Regions from separate parts of the Bradyrhizobium sp. 33ap4 genome, predicted to be linked through region 3. Evidence: predicted binding sites of a transcription regulator. Region 3 holds the regulator's gene; each other region holds the start of a gene.

Region 1 (5,315 bases), on a different contig from region 3:
AACTCATTCGCCAGCGTCCACGGCGGATTCACCAGCAAAAGCCCTGTGGAAACGAGGCCTGCGCCTGCTTCTTGCGGTGCCACACTGAATTCCAATCGCAGGCATTTGCCGGCGGGCCGGCTGCTTGCTGCTGCAGCAGCCACACTGCGCGTTAGCTCATCGGTGGCTCTCCGGGTTTTTACGGGGTACCACAAAAGATACGAGCCGGTCGGCCACTTCGCGTACGCTTCCGTGAAAGCACTGGCCAGCCGCTCGAACTCGTCCTTCGCTTCGAACGGCGGATCGATCAGCACCAGGCCGCGCCGTTCGTTCGGCGGCACGAATGCGGGCAGCGCCATCCAGCCGTCGAGATCGACGACGCGCGCTTGCGCGTCGCGTCGCAGCGCGTCGATCAGTTGTTTGCGCGCCGTCGGTTCGATCTCGCAGGCGGTGAGGCGATCTTGCGGACGCAGCAGCGCCCGCGCGATCAACGGCGAACCAGGATAGGCTTTCAGCTCGCCTTTCGGATTGAATGCTCTGACGATGTCGAGATAGGGCGCGATCAGCGGCAATGCCTGGTCGGAGAGCCGCGCCTGCATCAGCCGCGCGATGCCGGTGAGCCATTCGCCGCCGCGCTGCGCTTCGCTCGACGTCAAATCATAGAGACCGGCGCCGGCATGGGTGTCGATGACGCGGAACGGCGCCGGCTTGTCCTGCAGATAGGTGAGCATGCGCACCAGCACGATGTGCTTGATGACGTCGGCAAAGCTGCCGGCATGAAAGGCGTGACGGTAGTTCATGTGATGATCGTGCTGCGCTCCCAAAGGGTGCGCATGTTGTACTCGTCATGCCCGGGCTTGTCCCGGCCTTCGCTAAAGCTTCGGCGGGGGTAACGTCCGAGCTCGGCGAAGCCTTGGCGTAGCCGGCTCCCGGGCATCTGCGCCTTATCTTGCTTGTTTCGCGATGGCGCAGGTGGCCGGGACATGCTGCGCGACGACGCGCAGCGCGGGTCTGCCGGCCATGACCCAGAGTTTCAGCCGCCGCGAACCGGCGGCATCAGCACCTGATCGCGGCGGCAGGCGCGGCGGTCGATTTCCTCGCAGGAGCGGAATTGCAGATCCTTGCTGAGGCAGATCCGCACCTCGCTGAGCCGCTTGCTGTCGCAGGTCACCGAGATCGCGGAGTTGCTGAGGCCCGGATTGACCTTGATGAATGCCGTCTCCAGCTCGTCGGGCGCGACCGTCTTCGGCTCCGACAATTGCAGGAATTCCTCGGGGATCTTCACCGTGGCGCGGGCCTTGCGGATGGCTTCGAAATAGGCGCGCTCGCCGAGACCGGAGCAGGTGCCGTGCTTGTCCCACTCGTTGTAGATCAGCCCGGGCGCCGGCATCAGGTCGAGCATCGAGCTCATGATGCTGCGGGCGAGTCGCGGCGAAGGCCGCTGGCAGTATTCCGGAAAGCCCCGCTCATATTGCGGCCACAGGCCGTGCACCACGAAGGAATATGGCCGTCCGCCGCATTGCGCCTGCGTGCCGCGGCCGTTGTTGCCGCGCTCGCTCGCCGCCTCGCAGAACGAGGGCGACCACGACAGCGACAGCACATAGAAATCGAACTCACCGGGCGCATTCTGGCGGCGATCCTGGGCCGACGCCCCGACCGCACCGCACAGAATAATGGCAACCGAAATCAAAAATCGGGAAATCGTGTCCAACCGAGGCATCAAAACGCTCCCTCACTCGACCGCCCAGAGCCTAGCAGGCCGCGAGAACATTTCAAGAACAAAAAGCCGCCGTCCAAATGGCGGCGGCTCCTGCTTTAGCAATCTGGTCGGAGATCAGGGCCGCGCGGCCTTGCAGGACGGGTTATAGGTCCAGTTGCGGTCGAGCCCCGCGACGCACCATTCGACGCCCTGATTGATGCTGGCAAAGCCGCCGTCCTCGATGATCGAATAGTGCACCTTGCGCACTTTGCCGTCGCTCAGCATCGCCTCGCCCGTGCAATAACGGCGCGGGATATTGTCGGACTGCCAGGGGCGGAAGGCGGTTTCGTGAATCCCGTTGAAGCCGGTGATCACGAGCGGCGAATTCCAGAAGGTGGCTTCCTTTTCCTGGAATTGCGTGCTGATGACCGTCAGGGCCTTCTCGCATGGGGCCACATTGCCGTCATAGCGCGGGCCGGACAGCCAGAAGTTCATTTCGAGCGGATTGGCGGCTTGGGCCGTACCCCCGAAAGCCAGCAGGCCGACCACGAGTGCGGCGCCGAGGCCGAGCTTGCGGCCGAGTTTATTGCGGGAGTTGAACAGGTTGCGCATGGGAATCCACCCGATTATCCGATGCCGCGGACGGTGCCGCGAAGCCCCGGCAAGGTCAAGTGCAGGGCGGCAACACCTGCGGAGAAGTCCACTTTGGGGAGCCGGCTCGTTCTTTTCACGGTCGCCGGCGCACTCTATGTTGGCTCGAAGCGAAATGGAGTCTGCGATGCGAAGGAAATTGGCCGCGTGCTTGGTTGCCGTTTGCGGGATGCTGGCCGTTGTGCCGGCGCGGGCGGATTGGATGCAGCCGGTACCGCCGTTCAAGGGCAATGATACCGGCGGTATCATCGCCTATACGCTGGCGACCCAGAGCGACGCCCGGCAACTCGCAGTCGATCACTGCGCCTCCTACGGCAAGGTGGTTAAGTTCCTTGCGATGCAGAACTATCCGGGCGGCTACATCTCTTTCGCCTGTCGCTGGGTGCCCTATGGCGCAGCCCAGAGGCCGCTGCGCACGCTCTACTGAGCGCGCACCGGATATTTCGATCGTTCAGCCGGGAGCCGACCGCATGACCCGACAGCTTGCCTTGCTTGGTTCGGCTGTGTGCCTTGTCCTGTCCGCTGGCGCCGCAAGTGCCGTCGACCTGCCGATCCGCAAGGCCGGTCTGTGGGAGATGAAGATGGTGCGCACCGGCGGGCCGATGCCCGAAATCACCATGCAGCACTGCACCGACGAGACCACCGACAAGGAGATGAGCGCGGCGGCCTCGCCGATGGCCAAGGAAGTCTGCTCGAAGCAGGATATCCAGAAGACCGCGACCGGCTATGTCAGCGACAGCGTCTGCAGCGTCGCCGGCATGACGATGCAGAGCCATGCCGAGATCGTCGGCGATTTTAATTCCGCCTACACGGTGAAGAGCACCTCGCATGCCGAGGGCGGCGCGGCCGGCTCGCGCGACACCACGATGACCATCGAGGCGAAATGGCTCGGCGCCTGCAAGAGCGACCAGAAGGCCGGCGACATCATCATGCCCGGCGGCATGAAGATGAACGTCAAGGACATGGAAAAGCTGAAGGGCCTCCTGCCCAAGCAGAAGTAGCGCGCAGCGCATCCGGCTGTTGCCGCGCGCCTGAATGCATCGCCTCGCACGCTGAGAGGCTGCGCCGCTTGCCGCACCATCATTTCGAGTAGCTCGCGACAAAATTGCAAAGCAATCTTGCGCGGAGGCGATGTGCAATCCATCCGATCCCTCCCCGTCATCCCCGCGCAAAGGCGAAGCCTTTGCGCGGAGATGACGGTTCACCGCGTTCGTGCGCTCCTTGGCGCGCGATGACGTCGACGGGATGCAACATCATCGAATGATCGCCGCGTGCTCCCGCGTTCGAGACTCTCTGCGAGAGACGACGCGCATCGCATTCGCATTCGTTGTGTCGAAAGCCTGACGCGCCAACATGTCGTTTTGAATCGTTCCAGCGTTGCGCATCTTGAATCACTCCAGTGTTGCGCTTCGTTTCTGCTTCCATCGATTCTATTTTGCGCGTGTGGAATTTCGATCATCCCGCCGATAGAAGTCAGCCCCAATCGATGCCGGCCTTGTCGCAAACGCGGCTCGATCGATGTCGGCGTAAGGCAATGTGGGGATTTGTTCGGTGGGAATGGCTTCGTTGCGGAGCAAGCGCGGCTTGCTCGCATCAACGGCTGCGATTAATGCGGCGCTGCTCGGTTCGGTCATACTTGTGCCAATGGGCACAGACGTCGCCACCGCTCAGGCGCAGACAAGTCCTCCGCAGAACAATGTCAGCGAACTTCCCGCAGTGACGGTGGATGAACCTGGCGCCGCAAAAAAGCGCGGTGCCGTCGTTTCAAGTCAGAATACCAGGACTTCGCGCGCGGTCGCGGCGAACCGGCGCCGCAGTGCCTCGGCGTCCGCCCAGAGTCAGGCTCCGCGGTCGCAAGGCACAGGTGGCGCGATCGGTACGACGACGGGTTACGTCGCGACCGCCAGCACTGCCGGCACCAAGACCAGCACGGCGCTGATCGAGACGCCGCAGTCGCTTTCGGTCGTCACGCAAAAGGAGCTAAGGGATCGCAACGTTCAGACGCTCAAGGACGCCGTCAGCTACACGCCGGGCGTGACGACCACGGCGTTCGGCTATGATCCAAGGTTCGATAGTTTCTACATCCGTGGCTTCGACGCGACCTATACAGGGATCTATCGCGACGGCCTGCGCCAGGGCGGCGGCAACTTCGCAATTCCCAAGATCGAACCTTACGGTCTCGACAGCGTGTCGATCCTCCGCGGTCCAGCCTCGGGCCTCTATGGCCTCGGCTCTCCGGGAGGCATCGTGGATGTCACGACCAAGCGGCCGCCGTTGACGGCATTCGGTGAGGTGCAGCTGCAGGGCGGCACCTACGACCGTTACCAGGGCAGTTTCGATGTCGGTGGTCCGGTGCCCGGCAGCGATCAGCTGTACTACCGGCTGACGGGTCTGCTTCGCGACGCAAAGACCTGGTATCCGGGCAACGACGACGATCGCGCCTATATCGCGCCGGCGCTGACCTGGCGGCCCGACGCCGACACGTCCTTCACCATCCTGAGCGAATATCAAAGCAGCCGAACCGCCGCAAGCATCGGCAACTTCCGCACGCCCGACGGACAATTGACCAACATCTACTCGAATGATCCGGCGTTCAGCGCCATGGATCAGAAGCAATATCGCATCGGCTACGCGTTCGAGCACAATGTCGACGATGTGTGGACGGTGCGGCAGAACTTCCGCTTCTACCAGGTCGACGTCGACGCGAAATACACCCAGATCGATTCAATCGACAGCAGCACCAATCTGGCGTCGCGGTCCGCGTGGCGGATCCTGGACAGCTTCAACACGGTGACGCTCGACAATCAGGCCGAGGCCAAGTTCATGCTCGGCGCGATCAAGAATACCGTGCTGTTCGGCGTCGACTACGGTCACTCCTACTACAACGACAAGATCGGTTACGGCCCGGCGCCCGATCTCAATCTCCTGACCATGAACTACGGCGCCCAGGCCATCGCGACGCCGGCATTCTCGATCTTCAACAAGC
Region 2 (5,315 bases), on a different contig from region 3:
GCCGATCTCGGCATAATCAGGTGGAGGTGCGCTCATGCGAACAGCCCATGCACATACCAGTTGGCCGGAACGGGCTTGCCCTCCTCGTCGCGCAGCTCGCTCTCGTAGAGACCGTCGCGAAAGATCCAGAAGCGCTGGCCTTCGGCATCCTCGACGCGGAAATAATCGCGCGTCAGCGACGCGCCGTCCTGCTTCCACCATTCCATCGCGATGCGCTCGGGGCCCTCGACCCGCACCACCTCGTGCTGCGCGCGCCGCCAGGTGAATTGATGCGGCGGACCGTCGGGCACGGTCGCGAACGGCACCTTGATCGGTTCGGGCTGCTCGAATAGCCGCAAGGGACGCAGCGGTGGTTCGCTCGCAACGTGCTCCGGCCAGGCGGCGGCGCTGGCCGCGGCCAGATGATGCTGCGCCGGCAGCGCGAGCGCCGATCGTTCGGGGATGTGGCTCTCCAGCGGCAGATGCACGACGACGCGTTTTCCGCCGATGCGGGCGGCGATGCGGTCGATCAGCGCCGAGAGCTCGTCATTGTCGTGTATGGTGGCGTCGAGATCGCGCTGCTGCTGTACCACGATCTCGGTACGCCCTGCGGCGAGGCGAATGAGATCAAAGCCGAAGCCGGGATCGAGCGGATCATTCAGCGCATCGAGCCGCTCGCGGAACAGGCGATCGATCATCTCGGGCCGCGTCACCGGACGCCCGGTCTCGACCATGATCGCGCGCACCGCACCGTCGGTGCGGAAGAAGCTCGCTTCCAGCTGCCGCGCACCTTTGCCCTGCTTGTCCATCGCCGCAACCAGCATCTTGGCAAGGCTTGAGAGCGTCAGCGCGATCACGGTGTCGGTCGCGATCGGCTCGGGGAAACGCTTCTCGACGATGTAATCGGGCAGCGGCTTGCGCGGGCTGATCGGGGCATCGCCCTGCCCGAGCGCGTGGCTGAGCAAGGTGGTGAAGGCCGCACCGAACCGCGCCGAGATTTCGTGCGGCGCGCGCGAGGCGACATCGCCGATGGTCTTCAAGCCGGCGCGGCGCAGGCCGGTGGTGACAGCGGCATCGGCACCGAGCGCCGACACCGGCAGCGGGCCGACCGCCGCCGCCTCCTCGCCATCGGCGACAATCTTGCCCGAGGCGGTGCGCGTCAGCGTACGCGCCGCGATCGAGGTGCCGGCAATGGCCGCGCTGACGGCAAAGCCGCGCCGGCTCAGCGCCCCCGTCACGGTCTGTAGCAGCGCTCGCTCGCCGCCGAACAGATGCGCGCAGCCGGTGATGTCGAGAAACAGACCGTAAGGCAGATCGAGCGCGACCAGCGGCGTGAAGCGGTCGCACCAGCCGGCGATGTCGTTCAGCGTCTTCAGATCGGCGGCGGGATCGGCATCATAGACCGTGAGCTCCGGACAGATCGCCCGCGCATTGGCGAGCGGCAGCCCGATCGACAGCCCGGCGCGCACCGCGGCCTCGTCGATCGCGTGCAGCAGGATGGCGTTGTGGTCTTTTGCGACGACGACGCTGGGGAGTTCTGCTTTCTTCGCCTCTCCCGCTTGCGGGAGAGGGAGCCCTGCCACCTCCCGTGCATCAGCTTGCGAGGCGATGTCCTGCGCGAGCTTGCGCTTGATGCGGTCGATGGGCAGGCGTGGCAGCCACAGGCTGAGAATACGCCGACGGTTCACTGAATTGGCACTCATCACATTTCCATTCCATGATCCATCGCCCGACAGGGCCATGACGATTGCGCACGAGTTCGGCCTCGAAGCGCGGCGCGCCCCACACGCTCGCGGCATTGCCCGGCGGCGAATGCGCCGCGCGCACGATCCAGCGCGTCTCCGCGGTCGAGGGGATCGGGGTTGCCGCGATCCGCAGCACCAGCGCGGTGACGCCGGAGGCCTGCGCGGCCAGGGTCAATTTGCGGCTGGCGACGAGATCGAGCTGGCGCGCCTGGCCCCAGACCTCGAGCACGACCGCGCCGAGCGCATCGCAGGCGAGCGCGTCGGCCGCGGCGCGCAGGCCGCTATCGACATCGGCAGCGCGCACCGTGACCAAGAGGCGCGGATCGAGGCCGAGCTCGGCAAGCCCGCGCATCGATAGCGCGCCGTTTTCGCGATCGGAAAAATCCTGCCGCACCCAGACCAGCGGCTTGCGTGCCGACAGCCGTCCGGCGAGCCCCGCAATGAAGCCGGTCGCCGCGCCGCCTTGATGGCCGGCCGCGAACACCTCGTGCAATGCCGCCGGCGCAAGCCCGCCGCGCAGCATCGCATCCGCGCCGGCATGGCCGAGCGCGACGCGGTTCGGCATCGCCGCATCCGATGACGCCTCGATACGCGCGATGCTGCCGCGCAGAGACGCAAGCGTACCTATGCGTGCGGCGGCGCATGATCCGCCAAAGTGTGAGCGGTTTGGCGACAAGATCATGCGCCTTTCTTAAAAAAGAGGAGCGCGATCGGACGCAAAACCGGCGACCACTTTTGCTGATCGCGCTCCGGCATATGCGCCGCTCCTTCCAACCAAAATTTGAGGCCGTCACTGGTCTGAACAGAGAACCAGGGACTGGCTCATTTGTTCATGATATGTTCTAATATAAAGCTAACAGGGCCCGCGGAGTCAATCGGATTGGTGAGATCATCGATTCATGAGTGGAATCAATGGGATTCAGCAGCCGCCGAACCGGACAGGCCCTGATCTTCCGCAAGTCAGGCACGCAGGCCCCGAAAATGACGGCGTGACGGAAACGGAGCAATCGCATGCGCATCATCGTGCTCGACAACGACACCGATTTCGAGGGCTGGCGCAAGGCCGCGCGGCGATTGGCGCTGAACGATGTGAAGCCCGCGGAGATCACATGGACCGTACGCAGCGACGACGAATTGTCGTCGGCATCCTGCGTGAATGAATTGCCGGATACGCCGCAGGCTCGGTTCAATGTGTCGGCCAAATTCGTCGAGCTCGCAAAGGCCGCGATCCTGCATCGCAGTGACGAACGCTTTGCCCTGCTCTATCGCCTGCTGTGGCGGCTGCGCAGCCGTCACGATCTGCTCAGTGCGACCGATGATCCCGATATCGCCGAGGTCCACGCGATGGCGCGCGCGGTCTATGTCGATATCGACAGGATGCATGCGCATCTGCGCTTCCGCGAGATCGGCCGCGAGCGGACGGCGCATTACGTCGCATGGTTCGAGCCGGAGCATCACATCGTCGAGCTTGCCGCGCCGTTCTTCGCCAGCCGCTTCGCCGACATGCCGTGGTCGATCCTGACCCCCGACGTCTGCGCACATTGGGACGGGCACGCGATCTCGATCACGCCGGGCGTCGCCAAATCCGAAGTGCCGACCGAGGACCGGCTCGAGGAGGCCTGGCGGCGTCACGACAACGGCCGCTTCAATCCCGCACGGCTGAAAGTGATGGAGATGCCGCAAGCCTATTGGAGGAACCTGCCCGAGGACTCGATCATTAAGCCTCTGATCGAAGACGCAATGCGCATGACCAGCGGCCCCTTCATCGCACGCAAGGCGGCCGAGCCGCAGAAGCGGCAGGATACGCCGATGCCCCGCAAGCAAGTTCAAGGCAAGCAAGTTCAAGGCAGGCAAGCTCACGACACCATCGCGGCCTTGCGCGAGGAGGCCGCCGATTGCCGCGCCTGCCCGCTGTGGAAAGACGCAACCCAGACCGTGTTCGGCGAGGGACCGCAAAGCGCAACGCTGATGCTGGTCGGCGAGCAGCCCGGCGACAAGGAAGATCTCGCAGGCCACCCCTTCGTCGGACCGGCCGGCCAGATGCTCGATCGAGCGCTGCAGGAAGCCGGCATCGATCGCCGCAAGGTCTATGTCACCAATGCAGTGAAGCACTTCAAATTTGTGCCGCGCGGCAAGATCCGGCTGCACCAGAAGCCGAGCACACCGGAGATCCGCGCCTGCCGCCAGTGGTATGAGCGCGAGCTCGCCACCATCAAGCCGGACCTCGTGATGGCGCTCGGCGCCACCGCCGCGCAGAGCGTGCTCGGCAAGATCACGCCGATCAACAAGAACCGCGGCCATCTGATCGACCACGACGGAACCAAGGTGCTCGTCACTGTGCACCCGTCCTATCTGTTGCGGCTGCCGGATGAAAAAGCCAAGGCGCTGGAATATCAGCGCTTTATCGACGACCTGAAAATCGCCGCACATCAGTTGCGCAGATCAGTCGATGCAGCTTGAGTTCCGCAAAACCAGCGGAACCTGAGGAACCACATCGCAACGAGAAATTGTTCTAAGCCGCGGACAAATACCTACAACCTTTAATTGATCCGTGGTAGGGTAGCATGTTCCGCAGGTATCGGGCGTCATGTTCACGCCATGACGTACCCTGAGGCGGGCGCGCTGCGCGGTTTGCTAGCCCCGATCGTGCGGCGCGCCACCTCATCTCTCAATCCCCCTCCCTCATTTCGCAACCTTCCACTCGCAGGCGTCCGCCGAATTCTCCGGCTGCCCGGCCGGCCGGATGCCAGTGTGATGTCCTCCGCACATTGTCTCGTCCTGCGAAACGCAGGCAGCTTTCCGTCGCGATCCGCGATCCTTGTTGCTGAAGATTGCCACGAGGCCGCGAAGCCACGTGCGCGCTCAATGCGTTGCACAAAACTTCGGCTCGATGTCCACCGCCACGGGAGACCGGCGCGGCTCGCGGGCCGGATTTCAATTGCTTGTCATATGCATCGATCAAAATCGGGAGCATTGGGACAGGAGTTTACCATGAGCGATATGGCGTTACCCGGCTCGATCGAGCCCGCCCTGAAAAAGGGTCCGGACCTCGACAAGGGCTTTCATCCTCTCACCGGGGTTATCTATTTGGGCGTGGTTGCGGCCGCGCTGCTGTTCGTTGCCTACAGCATCTATGCCGATGTCGACGCCACCGGCACGCGCATCACCTCGTTCCTGCCGTATATCCTGCTGTTCGTCGCGCTGCTGATCGCGCTCGGCTTCGAATTCGTCAACGGCTTCCATGACACCGCGAACGCGGTCGCCACCGTGATCTACACCCGCTCGCTGCCGGCGCATGTCGCCGTGGTGTGGTCGGGCATGTTCAACCTGATCGGCGTGCTGCTCTCCAGCGGCGCCGTCGCGTTCGGCATCGTCTCGCTGCTTCCGGTCGAACTGATCCTGCAGGTCGGCAGCAGTGCCGGCTTTGCCATGGTGTTCGCGCTCTTGATCGCCGCCATCATCTGGAATCTCGGCACCTGGTGGCTCGGCCTGCCGGCCTCGAGCTCGCACACCCTGATCGGTTCGATCATGGGCGTCGGCATCACCAACGCGCTGCTGCGCGGCCGTGACGGCACCTCGGGCGTCGACTGG
Region 3 (5,315 bases):
CGAGACCGTCGACCTCGGCGTTGCCGCCGACACGGTGGAGGCGACCACGGCGGGCATCCGCCGGGCGCGCGAGGCCGGTGCCGATGTCCTGATCACGACAGGCGGCGCCTCGGTCGGCGACCACGATCTCGTCAAGCGGTCGCTGGAAGCCGAGGGCGTCGACATGACGTTCTGGCGGATTGCGATGCGGCCCGGCAAGCCGATGATGCATGGCCGGCTCGGCGCGATGAGGGTGATCGGCCTGCCCGGCAATCCGGTGTCGTCCTATGTCTGCGCCTTCCTGTTCCTGGTGCCGTTGATTCGGGCGCTGAGCGGCCGGAAAGTGATTCATCATCGCCGCACGAGCGCCCTGCTCGGCCGCGACCTCGCCGCCAACGACCAGCGCGAGGACTATCTGCGTGCACGGCTCGAAGCGCGCGAGGACGGCACGTTGATCGCAACGCCGGTGACGCAGCAGGACTCGTCGTTGCTCGGGAATCTCGCTGCGGCACGGGCACTTCTCGTGCGCCCGCCGTTCGCGGCGGCGGCCGTCGAAGGCAGCGAATGCGAGATCCTGACACTGCCCGAATAGGGTTTTCGCGCCCCGCCGATTGTGCGTTGCCCGACACGTTCACCGGAAATTAAGTGGTTGCGGAACACATATCGAACATATAGTGTCCGTTCATGATTTGTTTCGAGTGCTGGTGTCTACATTCGGGAAGCTGCATGGAAGCAGGTGCATCGAGCACATGCTCCTGAGGTCAGGCCCGGCCTGCAGGCCCCACCAGAAGAGTCTCGGAATCGAACGACGCTATCAACCGGGGGAATACTCGAGATGCTCACGCGCAAACAGTACGAACTACTGCGTTTCATCAATGAACGTCTGAAAGAGGCCGGCGTACCGCCCTCCTTCGACGAGATGAAGGATGCGCTCGACCTGCGCTCGAAGTCCGGTATCCACCGCCTGATCACTGCGCTGGAGGAGCGAGGCTTCATCCGCCGTCTGCCGAACCGCGCCCGCGCCATCGAGGTCATCAAGCTGCCCGAACTCTCGGCCGGCGGCGGCAACGGTCGCCGCGGCTTCACGCCCAGCGTCATCGAAGGCACCCTCGGCCGGCGCGCCAGCACGCCGCCGATTGCCGAGGACGACGGCAACCGTCCGGTCGCGGTCCCCGTGATGGGCCGGATCGCCGCCGGTACGCCGATCGAGGCGCTGCAGACCCGCAGCCACACCATCAGCGTGCCGCCCGACATGCTCGGCGCCGGCGAGCACTACGCGCTCGAGGTACGCGGCGACTCGATGGTCGATGCCGGCATCCTCGACGGCGACATGGCGCTGATCCAGCGCAACGACGTCGCCAATACCGGCGACATCGTGGTGGCGCTGATCGACGAGGAGGAAGCGACCCTGAAGCGCTTCCGCCGCCGCGGCGCATCGATCGCGCTCGAGCCGGCCAACACCGCCTATGAAGTGCGCATCCTGCCGCCGAACCGGGTCCGCATCCAGGGCAAGCTGATCGGCCTTTATCGCAAATACTGAATTGCAAATACTTGCGGCGGCCGGGAACGAGCAACACGTCGGATCGTTCCTTGCATGATAGTGTAGCGTACGGCCTGCCCGATGCGCTCCGATACCTCTCGCGCAGCGTCGCGTGTTTGTGATCGGAGCGATCTCGGACCAGTCGTACAATCGCCCAGAAACGAGCAGACGCTCGTTCGCTATCGTCCACTCTGGTAGAGGCCCTAATGCCTCAAGGAGAGGCACGGGTCGCTACCTCGAAATGAGGAGCCATCCGATGTGTGACTATAGTCTGCACGCCGTGGCATCGCGCCCCGCCATTGTCGGAGAGACGCTGATCACGACGACGTTCCGCGGCACGTCGACCCGCGGCTTTGCTTCGGAGAATGACCCCACTGTCGCGGTCTGCATGCTGCCGGGCACCGAGCTCGCTTTCGCCGAGAACGTTCGCTACGACAGCCGCTGGATCTGGACCAAGACGCTGAACTATCGCGTCGGCGTATTCAACGAAGTCGAGCCCGACGTGCCCGATCGGCATCATGATGCGGTCGAATTCCCCGACGGCAGCCATGTGCTGGTGACCCAGCTGGTCGAGGGACAGCGCGTCAGCGTGCTGCAATTGCCGGCGCTGCATCCGCCGGTCGAGCAGAAGCCGAAGGTTGTGGAGCGGCGGCCTTCCGCATTCGCAACGCTGTTTTTGGGTTGAGCGCATCGTCGCCGTGGAATGAGCTGTTCGGCGGCGGATGACCTAAGCAATTTCGGGCGACCCCGGACTCCCGCTTCCGGGGCGCAGAAGGAGATTTGCGTCGGCCGGCACCTTGGCGCATCATCGGGTACGGAGGACGTGCGCGGTGGTCGATAAGGTCACATGGCAAAAGGCTGGACGCGTCACGGAACCGGGCCGCTACATGTTCCGGTTCGGTTGGCTGACGGTAACGGCCGACGACCTGAAAGTCTGGGAGCAATTTCCCGAGGCTTCCTTCACTCTCGTCAAGAAGCCCGACGCCGGCCCCGACTCCGACGAATACCATCTCGGCCTGTTCGAGCTGCCGAGCGCGCCCTTGCCGGACCACGGCTAATCATCGCCCTGCAGATCGGTCTCGGCCGGCGTCGCATCCACCGCAGGCCGCGGCGCGGGGGCGCGTAGCGTCGTCTCGCTCTCGCCGTCGCCGGGAACCGCCGGCGACCACGGCCGGTCGATCCCGCCGGGCTTGACCGCATCGACGACGTAGCCGTCCCTGCTCCGTCGCAGCACCAGCGCGCCGTGGCGGCGCAGCCGCTCGGCATCGATCACCGATGCCGCGCAGCCCTGCGGCGCCGGCCGCGCCGTCACGATCAGGCCTGCGCGCTCGCAGTCGTCCACTAGGGCCTCCGGCCGGGTCGCCAGCGCGACGAAGGCGCCGCCGGGTCCCTGGGTCACGCAGCCGCTGGCATCGCAGGAGACGCCCTCGCCGAGCGACGCATCGGTGGCGGTGCGCGCGTCGGCGTCCGCCGCCAGCCACTCCTTGACCAAAAATGCATCCTTGGCGCTGTGCATTAGATGCAGCCGTCCATCACCGCCACGCACCGCGACATTGCGGCCGTCGCCCGAGATCAGCACGTCCGGCTGCGGCACCCTGAGCGCCCAGACCGAGGCCACCAGCAGCAGCACCGCACCTGACCAGCGCAGCGGCGTGCGCAGCAGCCCGAGCAGGATGATGCCGGCGCTCGCTGCGATCAGCGGCCCGATGCCGAACGCCGCCATGCGGCCGACCGCGCCCGGGAGTGCGGCGCCCCATTGCGTCACCAGGATCATCCAGTCGATGCCAAGACCCATGATCGCCCAGAACACGCCGTCGAAGCCGAACGGCATGGCGACGAGCCCCAGCAGGCCGGCCGGCATCACGACCGCCGAGACCACCGGCATCGCCGCGAGGTTGGCGAGCAGCCCGTAGGGCGTCACGCGGTGGAAATGGAATGCGGCATAGGGCGTCGTCCCCAGCCCCGCCACCAGCGAGGCCAGCATCAGCATCGTGAGCTCGCGCCCGCCCCACAGCGCGACGCGCGCGGTCGCCGAATGGTCGGGCGACGCCAGCAGGTTCGGCAGCCCGATCTGCACCAGCGCCACCAGCCCGAGCGTCGCGGCGAACGACATCTGGAAACTGGAATGCACCAGCGCCTCCGGCGCGATCGCGAGCACGATCAGCGCTGCCACCGCCAGCGTGCGAAAGGTGATGGCCCGGCGGTCGACGATCACGGCGAGCAGCACCACGGCGGTCATGAAGAATGACCGCTGGGTCGCGACCTCCGCGCCCGACAGCAGAAGATAGAATGCGGCGGCGACCAGCGCGGCCGCCGCCGCCCATTTCTTGATCGGATGCGCCGCCGTCAGCGCCGGAAACAGCGCGAGCAGCGCGCGCACCGCGAAAAACACGACGCCGGCGACCACGGCCATGTGGTAGCCGGAGATCGACAGCACGTGGCCGAGTCCCGAGATGAACATCGCATCGTTGACCGGCGACGAGATCGCATCGCGCCGGCCGGTGAGCAAGGCGGTCGCGATCGCGCGCTGGTCGCCGTCGAGCGTGGTGCGAATCCGCGCGTCGATGGTGTCGCGCAGGCCCTGCATGAAGGCGGCGTAGCGCAGCGCAAAGCCGCCGGTCGCAGGCGGCTCCCTGGTCTTGACGGCGCCCATCACGAAGCCGGAGGCGCCGATGCCCTGGAAATACAGGTCGCGGCCGAAATCATAGGAGCCCGGGCGCTGTGGCCCGAGCGGCGGCATCAGCCGTGCCTTCAATTCAACGAAGCTGCCGACATCGGGCGCGGTGCCCTTCTTCACCGAGAGCCGGACCCGATCGAGCTTCGTCATGTCGCGCGGGCTCTCCATCGAAACCACACGCAGCACGAAACGATCGGTCTTCTCGCGGATGTCGCGCGTCTCGACGAAGCCGGTCAGCGCCACCGAGAACATCGGCCGCGCCAGCACCGTGTGAGCGACGCGCGCCGTCTTCCAGGTCGCCGTCGCAAAGCCCGCGGCGACCGCGGCCAGCATCACGATGACGGGAAACACGCTGCGCCGCCGCAGCAGCAGCGCCAGCAGGCAGAGCAGGATTGCGGCGGTGGCCGCGACCGACAGCACCGGCTCGTGCTCGGCCGCGAAATAGAACGCGATGCCGGTGCCGAACGCCACCGGCACCCAGGGCAACAGGCGGCCCGCCCCCGCCTCCGCGCGCGCCCATTGCCGCAATGTCTCGACGAGAGGCTTCCAGATCCCGGCGCGCGCCCGGGAGAAAGCCGCCGACCGGCGCAGCCGTGCGCGGCGGCCACGTCCCCGCGTAGCCGCGTTTGCCGCCCGGCGTCGTGCCCTGCTCCGCCATTCCGCCTGCGATCCCTGCCGGGCGGCAGGCTAGCGGATGGCCCCGTCGCCCAGCGGAACGGATGCAGAATACGGACCGGGAACGCCCGGGGTACCTGGATCGTCCTGCGCCTTGCCTAGCTCGCGCCGCGCCACAGCTGCCGCCTGCGTCAAATCGATCGAGCCGAAAGTCTCACTAAGATACCGATCACATTAGGAATAGACTGTCCTGATGCCTCCACTCCCAAATAGACAGGGATGAGGCAGTGACGGCTCGCGGCACTTGAAGGCCGCTGGAGCTCCTCTCAGGTGGCCACAACTCCCCTGAGATCAGGCGTTGCGGACGAACGCGCAAATCTCGCCTGTAACGCCGTGCACCACGCGCACTCCGCGAGCGGATAGATCGCTGAAAAACGCGAGGAGTAGCGTTTGCTTTTGAGAGGAGCAGCACATGGCAATTCAAGTACCAAGCGATTTTCGCCG
Region 4 (5,315 bases), on a different contig from region 3:
CCTGCCGTTCCTGGATCATCCTTACTTCGGGCTCTTATTCTAAGATAGGCGCTGTTGAGCGACTCCTTCACTGCACTCATCAAATTGAAGAAGTCGTGCTTTTTCACAATTTGACCCGGCAATGTCCTAACTACTCCGCCGCCTCGCTCGCTGAGCTCTTCCTTGGCTTGCTGTTCGCCTTCTTCAGCACCGGGGCTAAAAACTTGCCGGTGTAGCTGCGCGGCGCCTTGACGATGTCTTCCGGCGGGCCCCAGGCGACGATCTCGCCGCCGCCGTCGCCGCCTTCGGGGCCGAGGTCGATCACCCAGTCGGCGGTCTTGATGACTTCGAGATTGTGCTCGATCACGACAACCGTGTTGCCCTGGGCGACCAGCTCGTGCAGCACCTCGAGCAGTTTTGCGACATCGTGGAAGTGCAGGCCGGTGGTCGGCTCGTCCAGGATGTAGAGCGTGCGGCCGGTGGCGCGCTTTGACAGCTCCTTCGCCAGCTTGACGCGCTGGGCTTCGCCGCCCGACAGCGTCGTCGCCTGCTGGCCGACATGGATGTAGTCGAGGCCGACGCGGTGCAGGGTCTGGAACGTCTCGCGCACGCGCGGCACCGCCTTGAAGAACTCGGCGGCTTCCTCGACGGTCATGTCGAGCACGTCGGCGATGCTCTTGCCCTTGAACAGCACCTCGAGGGTCTCGCGGTTGTAGCGCTTGCCCTTGCAGGTGTCGCAGGTGACGTAGACGTCGGGCAGGAAGTGCATCTCGATCTTGATGACGCCGTCGCCCTGGCAGGCCTCGCAGCGGCCGCCCTTGACGTTGAAGGAGAAGCGCCCGGGCTCGTAGCCGCGCGCCTTCGCCTCGGGCAGACCGGCGAACCATTCGCGGATCGGCGTGAACGCGCCGGTATAGGTCGCGGGGTTCGAACGTGGCGTGCGGCCGATCGGCGACTGGTCGATGTCGATGATCTTGTCGATGTGCTCGAGGCCCTCGATGCGGTCGTGTGGCGCGGCGCCCTCGCTGGCGTTGTTCAGCTTGCGCGCGATCGACTTGTAGAGCGTGTCGATCAGCAGCGTCGATTTGCCGCCGCCGGAGACGCCGGTGACGCAGGTGAACAGGCCGAGCGGGATCTCGGCCGAGACGTTCTTGAGGTTATTGCCGCGGGCGTTGACGACCTTGATGGTGCGCCGATGGTTCGGCGGCCGCCGGTCGGGCACGGGCACCGAAAGCTCGCCGGTGAGGTACTTGCCGGTCAGCGATTTCGGGTTGCGCATGATCTGGTCGGGCGTGCCTTCGGCCACGATGTGGCCGCCATGCATGCCGGCGCCGGGCCCGATATCGAGCACATAGTCGGCGAGGCGGATCGCGTCCTCGTCATGCTCGACCACGACCACGGTATTGCCGAGGTCGCGGAGTCTCTTGAGGGTGTCGAGCAGGCGGGCATTGTCGCGCTGGTGCAGGCCGATCGACGGCTCGTCCAGCACGTAGAGCACGCCGGTGAGGCCCGAGCCGATCTGCGAGGCGAGGCGGATGCGCTGGCTCTCGCCGCCCGACAGCGTGCCGGAGGAGCGCGACAGCGTCAGGTAGTTCAGGCCGACGTCGAGCAGGAAGGTCAGGCGCTCGCGGATCTCCTTCAGGATCCGCGTTGCGATCTCGTTCTGCTGCGCGTTCAGCGCCTCCGGCACCGTCTCGAACCATTCGCCGGCGCGCTTCACCGAGAGCTCGGAGATCTCGCCGATATGCTTGCCGCCGATCTTGACGCACAGCGCCTCCGGCTTCAGCCGGTGGCCGTTGCAGCCGGCGCAGGGCACGTCGGAGAAATACTTGCCGAGCTCCTCGCGCGCCCACTCGCTCTCGGTCTCGCGGTAGCGGCGGTTGATGTTGGTGATGACGCCCTCGAACGGCTTCTTGGTGTCGTAGGAGCGGACGCCGTCCTCATAGGAGAACTTGATCTCGTCGTCGCCGGAGCCGTGCAGCAGCGCGTTCTGGACCTTCTTGGTGAGGTCCTTCCACTTGGTGTCGAGCGTGAACTTGTAGTGCTTGCCGAGCGCGGTCAGGGTCTGGATGTAGTAGGGCGAGGATGATTTCGCCCAGGGCGCGATCGCGCCCTTGCGCAAGGTCAGCTCCTTGTCGGGGATGACCAGGTCCTCGTCGATATGCTGCTCGACGCCGAGGCCGCCGCAGGCCGGACAGGCGCCATAGGGGTTGTTGAACGAGAACAGGCGCGGCTCGATCTCGGGGATCGTGAACCCGGAGACCGGGCAGGCGAACTTCTCCGAGAACAGGATGCGCTCGGGCCCGCTCTTGTCGTGGATTTTGGCGGTTTTCTTCTTGTCCTCTTTCTTGTCGTCCTGGGCGGCCGCCGCCGGCGCGTCGGCATATTCAATCACGGCGAGGCCCTCGGCGAGCTTCAGCGCGGTCTCAAAGCTTTCCGCGAGGCGCTGGGCGAGGTCGGGACGCACCACGATGCGGTCGACCACGACGTCGATGTCGTGCGGGAATTTCTTGTCGAGCGCCGGCGCCTCGGACAGTTCGTAAAAGGTGCCGTCGATCTTGACGCGCTGAAAGCCCTTCTTGAGGTACTCGGCGAGCTCCTTCTTGTACTCGCCCTTGCGACCTCGCACGACCGGCGCCAGCAGATAGAGGCGGGTGCCTTCCGGCAGCGCCAGCACGCGGTCGACCATCTGCGAGACGATCTGGCTCTCGATCGGCAGGCCGGTGGCCGGCGAATAGGGCACGCCGACGCGCGCCCAGAGCAGGCGCATGTAGTCGTAGATCTCGGTGACGGTGCCGACGGTGGAGCGCGGGTTCTTCGACGTGGTCTTCTGCTCGATCGAGATCGCCGGCGACAGGCCGTCGATCTGGTCGACATCCGGCTTCTGCATCATCTCGAGGAACTGGCGCGCATAGGCCGACAGCGATTCGACGTAGCGGCGCTGGCCCTCGGCATAGATGGTGTCGAACGCGAGCGACGATTTGCCGGAGCCGGACAGGCCGGTGAACACCACGAGCTTGTCGCGGGGAATCTCGACGTCGATGTTCTTCAGATTGTGTTCGCGCGCGCCACGGATCGTGATGGCGCGCGATGAGGAGCCGGCGTTCTGTTGGCGCTTCGCCTTGAGCACTTCATCCATAGCGACAGTTCCGGGCGCATGCTTGGCGCCTTTTGGGCGCGCATCGCCGGTGATGCCGGGACCTTGCGCCGATGGGGTGTGAAGACTGGAACGTAGGAAGAACGGTGGACAATTTCCAGTGCTGAGTCGCGTCCATCAACGGATAGTTTGCCTGATGGCAGCAGCCGTCAGCAGCGCCGGTTCCGCTAGAGCCTTTTCCCGCTTCGATGGGATCGGAACGGGAGCTCTGGATTCCTGCTGTGACGCGTTTTCTTGACGCGAACCGCAATTCACTTCGCTCGAAAACGCGCTTACGCAAAAAGGCCGGCGTTAGGCCGGCCTTTCAGTGCGATCTGACCGCCGATGGCGGTCAGGCAATTCGCTCAGGCTTAGTACTTGGCGACGATCGGGCCGCCGAAGTGATAGTTGACGCCGAACTGGGCGCTGTGCAGCTCGAGCGTACCGGACGGCACGCCGAAATAGTTCTCGCTGTCGAGGCTGCGATACAGGTATTCGCCCTTGATCGACCACTGCGGCGCGATGAACGCCTCGACGCCGGCGCCGACGGTCCAGCCGGAGTGAAAGTTGCTCTGCGAGGCGGTCACGCCGAGCGCGGTGACGCTGACCTCGTTGTTGGCCCAGGCGTAACCGCCGGTGCCATAGAACAGCACCTTGTCGACGGCGAAGCCGAGGCGGCCGCGCACGGTGCCGAGCGAGTCGATCTTGCTGCGGGCGGTGACGCCGAGCGCGGAGACCGATGCGTCGATGTCAGCGCCTGCGGCGTCGACCTCGAGGCCGTACACGATGTTGCCGGCTTGCCAGTTGTAGCCGATGGTGCCGCCGCCGAAGCCGCCTTCCATGCTCGGGGTGCCGGAGTTCTCGCTGGCGTAGCCGCCGAAGCCACCGACGTAGAAGCCGGTCCAGTTGTAGATCGCGGCCGGCGGCGGAGCCTTCACGTAAGGCGCGCGTGCCGCCATGTCGGCGGCCATTGCCGGTGCAAAAGCGCTCAGTGCAAACATGCCGGCCGAGGCCAGCAAAACAGTCCTCATTTTCAAAGTCCCAGTCCCATTTTCTTGTTGTCCCTTCAGATATCTTGAAGAGAGCGTCACAGCAGTGTCGCGTGACGTGCTGGTGCTTTACAGAGAAATGCCGGAACGTGTGTATCCGCGAAACCACAACGCACCGAAAACGGCCCCGGTGAGGTGCGCGTGCACACGCAACGAAAAAGCCGGCGCACAAACAGGCGCGCAAACAAAAAGGCCGGCGCGAGGCCGGCCTTTCGTCTGGATCAATCGGCCTGGCGCGATCAATAGCGCGCGACGACCGGACCACCCCACTTGTAGTTCACGCGGACGGTAACGAGGTCGACGTCCTGGCGATCGCGGATGGTGCTGTTCAGCGTGCCGTTGGGGGCGATCAGGTTATAGGTCTTGTCCTGCATGAACAGGTGGTCGTATTCGATGCCCGCGGTCCAGTTCGGCGCGAAGCCGACTTCGATGCCGGCGCCGACGGTGCCGCCCCAGCGGGTGTCGCTGGCGCTGCCGACCAGCACGCCGGTTGGGGTGAAGTAGGTGTTGAAGCGGTTGTCGGTCAGCGCCGCGCCGCCCTTGGCGTAGAGCAGCACGTTGTTGACGGCGTAACCGATCTGGCCGGTGAACAGGCCGAACGCGTCGATCTTGGACTGGTTGGTGAACAGGCCCGGGAAGATCGCGCTGTTGTTGCTGCCCTTCAGGTCAGCCCAGTCGCCCTGCGCTTCGAGGCCGAACACCCAGGCGCCAGCCTGCCAGCGATAACCGATCTGGCCACCGGCGACGCCGCCGGTTGCATCATGGCAACCATCTGATGCGAGGAAGATGCCGGCCGGGAGTTGGTCCCAGCAATTGTGGCTCGAGCCCCAGCCGCCGTTGGCGCCGATGTAGAAGCCGGTCCAGTCATAGATCGGGGCAACCACGGGCGGCGGCGCCTTGGTGTACGGGCGCGCAGCGAGATCGGCAGCCGCGGCAGGCGCAGCAAACGCAATCAGAGCAACCGTACCGAGCAAAAACTTCTTCATTATCAATCCCCCAGCACCCCGATCGGCTTCCAAACGGTCCCGAAGCACGATCCCAGACGCGAGCGCCCGCGCCATGGTTGGAGCTATACGCTGATTCAACCGCAAACGCAGTCTCCCAAATGCAACACTCGCGGGAGAAGTATCGATAAGGCAAGCTGCTGATTT

What was found. Region 3 encodes LexA, which represses DNA repair genes until DNA is damaged. Its sites were predicted from a motif close to TGTTCNNNNTGTGTTCNG; they were not measured.
Region 1: a site for LexA is predicted at 1,743-1,760, ahead of Q2M23_RS10835 (ribonuclease T2 family protein). Genes of this name have one in related genera too.
Region 2: a site for LexA is predicted at 2,552-2,569, ahead of Q2M23_RS04690 (ImuA family protein). Genes of this name have one in related genera too.
Region 4: a site for LexA is predicted at 3,205-3,222, ahead of uvrA (excinuclease ABC subunit UvrA). Genes of this name have one in related genera too.

The regions. Positions count from the first base shown of each region.
Region 1 is NZ_JAUMTJ010000011.1:70,433-75,747, forward strand. It holds gene Q2M23_RS10830 (23S rRNA (adenine(2030)-N(6))-methyltransferase RlmJ) at 1-779, opposite strand, end outside; gene Q2M23_RS10835 (ribonuclease T2 family protein) at 1,013-1,699, opposite strand; gene Q2M23_RS10840 (hypothetical protein) at 1,814-2,290, opposite strand; gene Q2M23_RS10845 (hypothetical protein) at 2,457-2,756, shown strand; gene Q2M23_RS10850 (DUF3617 domain-containing protein) at 2,800-3,330, shown strand; gene Q2M23_RS10855 (hypothetical protein) at 3,488-3,754, opposite strand; gene Q2M23_RS10860 (TonB-dependent siderophore receptor) at 3,974-5,315, shown strand, end outside.
Region 2 is NZ_JAUMTJ010000004.1:145,510-150,824, forward strand. It holds gene Q2M23_RS04680 (error-prone DNA polymerase) at 1-36, opposite strand, end outside; gene Q2M23_RS04685 (DNA polymerase Y family protein) at 33-1,682, opposite strand; gene Q2M23_RS04690 (ImuA family protein) at 1,573-2,406, opposite strand; gene Q2M23_RS04695 (UdgX family uracil-DNA binding protein) at 2,736-4,184, shown strand; gene Q2M23_RS04700 (inorganic phosphate transporter) at 4,716-5,315, shown strand, end outside.
Region 3 is NZ_JAUMTJ010000003.1:92,598-97,912, reverse strand. It holds gene glp (gephyrin-like molybdotransferase Glp) at 1-571, shown strand, start outside; gene lexA (transcriptional repressor LexA) at 815-1,519, shown strand; gene Q2M23_RS03345 (hypothetical protein) at 1,776-2,204, shown strand; gene Q2M23_RS03340 (hypothetical protein) at 2,350-2,577, shown strand; partial or broken gene Q2M23_RS03335 (ComEC/Rec2 family competence protein) at 2,574-4,854, opposite strand; gene Q2M23_RS03330 (MFS transporter) at 5,284-5,315, shown strand, end outside.
Region 4 is NZ_JAUMTJ010000041.1:229-5,543, forward strand. It holds partial or broken gene Q2M23_RS28135 (DUF6602 domain-containing protein) at 1-107, opposite strand, end outside; gene uvrA (excinuclease ABC subunit UvrA) at 131-3,118, opposite strand; gene Q2M23_RS28145 (outer membrane protein) at 3,487-4,146, opposite strand; gene Q2M23_RS28150 (outer membrane protein) at 4,404-5,150, opposite strand.